2 regions of the Paenibacillus sp. XP01 genome follow, and region 1 is predicted to be linked to the other one. Evidence: riboswitches for the same ligand, from Rfam matches in the RefSeq annotation. Region 1 holds a riboswitch; the other holds the start of a gene.
The links. Region 1 has a riboswitch for glycine ahead of gcvT (glycine cleavage system aminomethyltransferase GcvT). Riboswitches for the same ligand answer to the same signal wherever they lie in the genome.

Region 1 (4,420 bases):
GGCAGCCGAATGACAAATTCATTAAACGTAGGTGTGGAAAATGCAATGCTCACGCCCGGAATGGCTTGCAGAATCCGGCGGGCATAATGGCTCTTCTGAACATTCAGGTCGGCCACGTCGATCATTCCTTGTCTGCCCATGGTGGACATGTAGACGGAGGCGCTCAGGGCAAGCAGCGCTTGATTCGAGCAGATGTTGGACGTCGCCTTCTCGCGGCGAATGTGCTGCTCGCGGGCTTGCAGCGTCAGCACAAAACCGCGTTTGCCGCTGCGGTCGGTCGTCTGGCCGACGATGCGTCCGGGAATGCGGCGCATGTGAGCCTGGGATACGGCGAAATATCCGCAAGTCGGTCCGCCGAGCGAAGCGGCGATGCCAAGCGGCTGCGCGTCGCCGACGACGATGTCGGCGCCAAGCTTGCCGGGAGCTTCAAGCAGGCCAAGCGACAGCGGGTTCGCGCTAACGACGAGCAGGCCTTTGTGCGCATGCACGAGGTCTGCGGCCTGTTTTACATGTTCCAGAGCTCCGAAGAAGTTGGGGCTTTGAATCATGACGGCAGCGGTGTCCACAGATACGGCGGCTTGCAGGGCATCCCAGTCGGTCACGCCGTCTTTGTGGCCAATTTCGACGATCTCCAGATTCAGGCCGTGAGCATATGCTTTCAGGACTTGGCGGGACTCGGGGTGCACTGTGCTGGACATGATCAGCTGCTTGCGGCGGGTGGCCGCAGCAGCCAGATTCCCGGCTTCCGCAAAGGCTGTAGCGCCGTCATACATGCTGGCATTGGCAACGGCCATGCCGGTCAACTCACAGATGTATGACTGGAATTCAAAGATCGCTTGCAGCTCCCCTTGGCTGATTTCCGGTTGATATGGTGTGTAAGCTGTGTAAAATTCGGATCGCGAGATGACGTGATTGATGACGGAAGGAATGTGATGATCGTAAATGCCGGCGCCAAGAAAGCTGGCGTGTGTATCGAAATGGGCGTTAGCTCCGGCCTGTTTGGCCATATGGCGACTCAGCGCGTGTTCGTCGAGCCGGGAAGAAATGGGCAGTTCGCCCTGGAAACGAATGTCTTCGGGAATGTCGCGGAACAGGTCGTCGATCGTATCCACGCCAACCGTTGCCAGCATGGCGTTCTGATCCTGCTCGGTCATCGGGATGTAACGGTGCTTGGTCATGTTAGATCAGCTCCTTGGATGGTCTCTTTTGCATCAGGTGTCTTTGGTGCGCGCGTCCGTTTGTAAAAAGGGGTTTTGACGACCTCGGCTTTCAATGTTTTGCCGCGAATCCCGATCTCAAGCGGAGTACCCAGCGCAGCATGCCTGCTGTCGATCAGGGCGAGCCCCAGATTGCGCTTCAGCGTAGGGGATTGGGTGCCGGTCGTCACTTCGCCGATCTGTACGCCATCCGCATAGATCGGATAGTGCGGCCGGGGAATTCCGCGCTCCAGCACTTCAATGCCAACCAGCTTGCGAGCAGGGCCTTCGTTCTTTTGCTGCAGCAGCGCTTCCTGACCGATAAACGGTCCGGCATTCCATTTCACGAACATGCCAAGCCCGGCTTCAAGCGGAGAAATGGTCGCGGACAGCTCTTGTCCGTACAACGGCAATCTTGCTTCAAAGCGCAGCGTATCCCTTGCGCCAAGTCCGGCAGGAATCAGTCCGTGCGTTGCTCCGGCTTGCAGCAGTCCTTCCCAGATCCGGGCGGCCTGATCGGCCGGGACGTAGAGCTCGAATCCATCTTCGCCCGTGTAACCCGTGCGCGAGAGCAGGAGCGTAACGCCGCATACGTCGGCATCGCGGACAAACCGGAACGGCTCGATGTCGCCGAGATTCGTACCCGTTGTGACTTTGGCCAGAATATCGGCAGCCAGCGGGCCTTGCAGCGCCAAAAGCGCGGTCTCTTCGGATACGTTGCTCATCTCAACACCGACAATGATGTGCTCTTGCAGCCATACCCAATCCTTTTCGATATTGGAGGCGTTGACGACCAGCATATAGCGCTGTTCTTCCAGTTTGTAGATGAGCAGGTCATCGACGACCCCGCCACTCGGATAACACATCAATGTGTACTGGGCTTGCCCGGGAACCAGCAATGTCACGTCATTGGTCGTCATTTGCTGCAAAAAGGCCTCGGCTTGTTCGCCTTGGACTATGAATTCACCCATGTGGGATACATCAAACAATCCTGCGCGTTCGCGCACGGCCTCATGCTCTTTCTGGATGCCGCTGAACTGCACGGGCAGTTCCCAGCCGCCAAAATCGATGCAGCGCATGCCTTCGAATTGCTGATAATGCGGGAAGAGAGGAGTTCTTAACAAATCGGACATCATATCACCTCGTTGTAGGCCGCCAGACGGGCCGAATGTGAAACGAAACCGCGGAAAAGGGATGGTCTATACGTCATGAGGAAGCTGCCTTATGCAGGATTCTTATGCACTGTTTTCGTTTTTTGGGGAAAAAGGAAAAGGACAGGCCAAAGAACCGGCATGCGGCAGCATGCTGAATTCCTGGGCTCTGTCCTTGGTACCTGAGAGTTACCCCGTCGCAGATTGCGTCAGGTTTCCCCTTGGGTGATCAAAACGCCCTTCTTGGGCGAATGGATGCTCTCCAGAGTTGCGTCCCGTAAAAGTCCTTTTGCCTGAGAGATTCACCCGCCGCTTGTCGGGGGTTTACTCCTTCGGCGCCACCACACGATCCCGAAGCGGGACGGGGTGATCTCTCCCTTTACGTTCATCCGCGAATATTGCTTCTGTCAGTTGTTTCTCACCTCAATTAAAACGCGTTAAAGCTATTTGTGTCAAGAACTATATCATAAGAATAGAGAATAAAAGCGAATATTTATTTTTTTTCGCCCTTTTAATGTTCGTGTTTCCGACAAGGTAGCGATTCCATATCCAGTATATGATTGAATGCCTATAAAAAGGATGTCACTTTTTGGAGGGTGAAAAGAATATATTGTTAGGTATATTGACATTTATGGCCGACATGTCATACGCTATGTTTTGGGAAAAAGGGAAGGTCAAGGAACGCATGCACTCCACTAATGAAAAAGCGAGGCGGATAACCAAATGAGCGAATTGAGAAACGATTTCCTGTACAGTGAAGAACACGAATGGGTGCAAACCGTCGGTGAAAATACTGTGCGTATAGGCATAACCGAATTCGCGCAGCATCAGCTGGGTGACATTGTGTTTGTTGAACTGCCTGACCTTGACTCGAATGTGCAAGCGGAGGCAGGCATTGGAACGATCGAATCCGTAAAGACGGTTTCGGATCTGTTTGCGCCCGTGGGAGGAATCGTTGTGGCCGTAAACGAGGCGCTGCAAGAGGCGCCGGAGCTGGTCAACACTTCTCCTTATGAAGAAGGCTGGATGGTTGAAATTCGCGTGGACGGCGATTTGAGCGTGGCGCTGTCAGGGCTGCTGGACGCGGATGCCTACCGGAAGCATACCGAAGAATAATCGTTTGCACTAATTTACGTATTATTACTGAAAATAAAAGTGTATATTTCATGGGTTTGAAAAGCCGATGCGGCCAAGCTGCCGCTTGGCTTTTTTGCGTTGTTTAAGGGGAAAGTTTGAAAGGGTGTACCTCTTGTGCCTCTTAAAAAACACTGTTTTTTTATATTATGCATTCTTGTTTTAATAAGCCAGGGCTATGATTGGGCATGATACATAGAAGGAATTGGTACGTTGCTGTTGAACTTGCGACAACGCAAAACAGATCCAATTTAAATCTTGTCATCAACGTTCATGACGGGAGTTGATTTTCATTTCGTTGTAAGGGATACCGTTTTCATTTAGTATGAACTTGAAAATCACGAATACAGGATTTGTACCTTTATTCATCTGAACTGCGTGTTGATATGTTCAGTCGAGTCAAGGTTTAACATGTTGAGGAGGTTATCAATATGAGTTCAGTGGACGCAAAGTCCGGGAAAGCCGAAGGACTGCGGGTAGGCGTGCAAAAGTTCGGACGTTTCCTGAGCGGCATGGTTATGCCGAACATGGGTGCATTTATCGCATGGGGCTTGATCACGGCTTTATTCATACCGAAGGGTTGGTTCCCTAACGCCGATTTTGCGCAGCTCGTTGATCCGATGATCAAATATTTGCTGCCATTGCTGATCGGTTATACGGGCGGCACGATGGTGCATGGCACGCGCGGGGGCGTCGTGGGTTCGATTATGACCATAGGCGTCATCGTGGGCAGCGACATTCCGATGTTTCTTGGCGCAATGATCGCAGGTCCGCTTGCGGCTTGGATCATCAAACAGTTTGACAAAGCCGTTGAAGGTAAGATCAAATCCGGTTTTGAAATGTTGGTCAACAACTTCTCTGCCGGTATTATTGGCGGAATTCTGGCCTTGATCGCCCTGAAAGGGATCGGTCCTCTGATCGAAGCGTTGAGCAAAGTTT
Region 2 (4,420 bases), 2.0 Mb from region 1:
GGCAGCACCATGGTCCGAAGAGCATGTTCGCCGCGAAGAGGGAGAAGCTCCCGGACAGAGTGTGGAGCTTATGGAGGGGGCAGCATTCCCGGTAAAGCGAGAGGTTCTGCTGCGCCTGTCAGCCGGCAGATTGTTTGTCGGAGCGCTGACAACGATGAATCTGCCGCTTGTCGTGGTTTTCGGTGCAGGGGTCTATTCATTCGCAGATGACCTGCTTCCGGATCACTTTTACAGCAACCTGGTTGAACAGGCCGGGCGGCTGCCCGTAATTTGGTGGCTCGGACTTGTGCCCGTCATGTTTTTGCTGGCATGGATCTTGTCAGCCGTGCTGTTTACGATCAAGTATGCCGGGTTCACCGTGGAGCAGGAAGGCGGAAACATTGCCATCGTTTCCGGTCTGCTCGACCGGAGAAAGCATGTGTTTTCTCCCCGTAAGGTACAGGCTGTGGAGGTCAAAGAGGGGCTGCTGCGCCAGCCATTTGGTTATGCGGAGGTGGAGATATATGTCTTGACTTCGGAGATGGAGAAAAAAATGATGCTTCATCCGCTGCTGCCGGTTCGCGATGTGAATGAGCTGCTTGCCCGAATCGTTCCGCAATTCGAAATGCACACACCTGCCAGCCGCCCTCCGGATCGAGCCCGCTGGTTGTTCCTGCGCTGGAAGCTTCTGGGTGCGGCCGTGCTGGGAACGGCGGGAACCGTATTTCTGGGCCAGGCCGGCGCGCTGCTGTTTCTCTTCGTGCCCTTATGTGCCGTTTGGGGATACGGATGCTTCAAGGATGAAGGGATGAGCATTCAAGGCAAGCAGCTGACGCTTCGTCACCGGACCATATCCCGCAGAACGGCATTAATGCGCAGGCCCCATGTCGTTACGGTGAACACCGCTGCCACGACCGGACAGCGAAGCAAGTCCTTGCTATCCGTTCGGGCCAAGCTTATGGTGAATCGAAGCGGCTTTAGAGCGGTTTTCCTGGAACATGACCAGGCTAATGCCGTGAAGGATTGGTTTCGACAGGCTTCGAACTTGATCTAGTTGGATAGGGAGACTGTCTAATCACTGAACAATACCATAAAAGGATGCATATAAATATATGTAGAACCTCAATGTATATATGTACAACGTCTCCAAACATTATTGGCCTCTCAGCCGGGATTTGCGATATCATGCAGCCGTTTATCTGGCACTCGTCCGAGTATGGTAATAATACGTTAATTTTATTGACATAAAGTGTGTTGAAGTTTAATCTGTTATATGAATGACCAAGATGAGTAAGTAATATGTGTGAACAAGAACATGACTTATCGATTATGACCTATATAGCGAATGATGACGAGTGGGAGAGACCCGGACAGGCTGAATAAACATTCATGCGGCCACTTCGGGCACCGAAGGAGCAAGCGGCGTGCACCCGGCACGAACGTTAATCTCTCAGGTAAATGTACCATCGTTGGACGCAGCTCTGGAGAGTGTGCCATGACATGGCGCCGCCCAAGGGGTAAATGATGGGGTCGAACAATCGACCAACATCATGAAACTCTCAGGCATCGAGGACAGAGAGAGGGCTAAAGGCCCTTCTCTGTCCTTTTTGGTGTGTTTATAAGGAAGCATAGTGAAAATATGGATGCCTTGGATTCGGACATGATGGAGTCGGCGGGGCAGTTACATGGAGGGGTGCAGGATGCGTTTCAAAGATGTGTTTTCAATTATTGGCCCGTCTATGACGGGGCCATCCAGTTCACATACGGCAGGAGCGGCAAGGCTCGGCCGAATTGCGCGCCAATGGCTCGGCTTTATGCCCGAGCGGGCGCGGTTAACGTTGTACGGCTCGTTTGCGGATACGTATCAGGGCCATGGCACCGATCTTGCGTTGATCGGCGGCCTTCTCGACTATGCAACCGACGATCCGCGCATTCCGGATGCGGAGCGATATGCGGAAGAAGCCGGAATGGATGTCGAATTCTATACGAGCGGCCTGCCTGCCCCGCATCCGAATACCGTCAAGATCGAACTGTGGCACGGCGAACGTCAATGCTCGCTGGTTGGTGCCTCCATCGGCGGCGGCAGCGTATCGGTGCACGCGCTGAACGATTTCCGCGTGCAGATCAGCGGCGAATTCCCCACATTGGTCCTGCGCCATTCCGACAAGGCCGGCGTCCTTGCCTCGGTGACGTCAACGGTCAGTTCCTCCGGCGTGAACATCGGTTACATGCAGGTAGACCGCAAAGCCCGCGACGGCGAAGCGTTGACGGCGATGGAGATGGACGGTCCGCCAAACGCGGAGATGCTGAACCGATTGCGTACCCTGGAACATATGCTGGACGTTCGGGTCATTGATTTGAAGAGAGGGGTGGGTCACGATGCGGTTTAAACATTTGCACGAGCTGAGTGCCATCTGCACGGCCGAATCCAAGTCGATTGCGCAGCTTATGGTCGAGGAGCAGGTAAAGGAAACCAATGTCCCGGAAACGGACGTTGTGCGGCAAATGTCGGAATATTATCAGGTGATGAAGGAGGCTGTGCGTAAAGGACTGACGGAGGACACCACTTCGCGCAGCGGATTGACGGGCGGAGACGGCAAAAAGATGGCCGCGTACATTCGCAGCGGAGAAACCTGCTCGGGTGATGCTTCTGCGCTTGCAATGGCCTATGCGCTGTGCGTATCCGAGGTGAATGCCTCCATGGGACGCATCGTGGCGACGCCGACGGCGGGTTCCTGCGGCATTATCCCCGGCGTGTTCATTAGCGCCCAGGAGCGGTTTGGCTGGAATGACGAGCATTTGGTCAATGGTTTGTTCTGTGCCGGAGCCATCGGATACGTCATTGCCAACAATTCCTTCATCTCGGGAGCCGAAGGGGGCTGCCAGGCTGAAGTGGGCTCGGCGATTGGCATGGCAGCAGGCGCAATGGTGGAGCTGCGCGGAGGCACGCCGGAGCAGGTCGTGCATGCAGTCGGTCTTGCGCTCAAAAATACGCTGGGCCTGATCTGCGATCCGGTGGCCGGGCTAGTAGAGATCCCTTGCATCGTCCGCAATGGGCTGGGTGCCGTGACTGCACTGGCTGCCGCGGATATGGCCCTGGCTGGCGTGCGCAGCGCGATTCCTTCGGACGAAGTGATCGATGTGATGCTGGAGGTGGGCAGCGCCATGCCGAGCAGGCATCGCGAGACGGCCCAGGGAGGTTTGGCGCAGACGCCGACGGGGCGCAAAATGATGGAGAAGCTGGCCAGACCGAAAGCGAAGCGTGCGCCCGAGCCTGAACTGCAAACGGGAGAAGAACAACCTTCCGAGTAGACGGAAATGGTGTCATTGCCATGATTTCATCGATATTTAAAAGCCGATGCAAGTTCTTCCATAGGAAGAGCCGCATCGGCTTTTTTGAGCATGGGGCACTTACTCGGGTTTCAGCGGCGTGGTTCCCAGAACGGCATATCCATAGGCGGGAAGCTCCACGGCGAGCGTGCCTCCTTCCAGGGCGATCCGGTGGTCGCTCTCCAACAAATCGGCCCATTCTCCTTCGCCTGCTTCAAGCTCGAACATGGCCGTTTCTTCGGAGCGGTTGAATAACACGAGAATGCGTTCCTCGTCGCTTTGCCGCTCCAGCACCAGCTGGCTGCCGCCTGGGCTTGCTTGCGGGAAGCGGATGCTGCCTTTCGCACGCAGGGCGGGATGGGCATGGCGAAGCGCAATGATTGTTTTGTAGAAGTCCAGCAGCTCTCGATCTTGCTTCGCTTCGTCCCATTCCATGCATCTGCGGCATTCGGGATCTCCCCCGCCCTCCAGACCGATTTCATCCCCGTAATAGATGCAGGGGGCTCCCATGTAGCTGAACTGGAACAAGGCTGCCAGCTTCATCTTGCGTTTATCCCCTTGAGCCAACGTGAGCAGTCTTGGCGTATCGTGGCTGTCCAGCAGGTTGAATGCAACCTCGCTGGCCTGGTGTACATATCTGGACAATTGTTTTGCCATGGCATGCACGAATTGATCCGCATGCATCTTTCCCATCACAAAAAAGCGGTTAACGGCTTCGGTGAACGGATAATTCATCGCGGCGTCGAATTGGTCGCCCTGCAGCCATGCCGAAGCTTCGTTCCACACTTCGCCCAAAATGTAGGCATCCGGGTTGGCTTGCTTGACCACGCGCCGGAAATCCTGCCAGAACGCATTGTTGACTTCGTCGGCCACGTCCAGCCGCCATCCGTCCGCTCCGACATCCTTGATCCAATACTCCGCGACCTTGAGCAGATATTCCTTGACCTCGGGATTTTCCGTGTTCAGCTTCGGCATATGCGGCTCAAAACCGAAAGTATCGTACGTGGGTACGCCGTCCTTCACGTCAAGGGGAAACTCATGAACGTGAAACCAGTTCGCATAACGGGATTTCGACCCGTTCTGTTGTACGTCGACGAAGGGAGCGAACGTT

Region 2: another riboswitch for glycine. It lies ahead of sdaAB (L-serine ammonia-lyase, iron-sulfur-dependent subunit beta); the one in region 1 lies ahead of gcvT (glycine cleavage system aminomethyltransferase GcvT).

The regions. Positions count from the first base shown of each region.
Region 1 is NZ_CP139481.1:5,429,533-5,433,952, reverse strand. Features, by position in the region: gene gcvPA (aminomethyl-transferring glycine dehydrogenase subunit GcvPA) at 1-1,178, opposite strand, end outside; gene gcvT (glycine cleavage system aminomethyltransferase GcvT) at 1,175-2,329, opposite strand; glycine riboswitch at 2,515-2,615, opposite strand; glycine riboswitch at 2,619-2,736, opposite strand; gene gcvH (glycine cleavage system protein GcvH) at 3,071-3,463, shown strand; gene SNR34_RS24450 (PTS mannitol transporter subunit IIBC) at 3,913-4,420, shown strand, end outside.
Region 2 is NZ_CP139481.1:503,006-507,425, forward strand. Features, by position in the region: gene SNR34_RS02410 (PH domain-containing protein) at 1-1,033, shown strand, start outside; glycine riboswitch at 1,326-1,454, shown strand; glycine riboswitch at 1,459-1,557, shown strand; gene sdaAB (L-serine ammonia-lyase, iron-sulfur-dependent subunit beta) at 1,680-2,369, shown strand; gene sdaAA (L-serine ammonia-lyase, iron-sulfur-dependent, subunit alpha) at 2,359-3,291, shown strand; gene SNR34_RS02425 (alpha-glycosidase) at 3,391-4,420, opposite strand, start outside.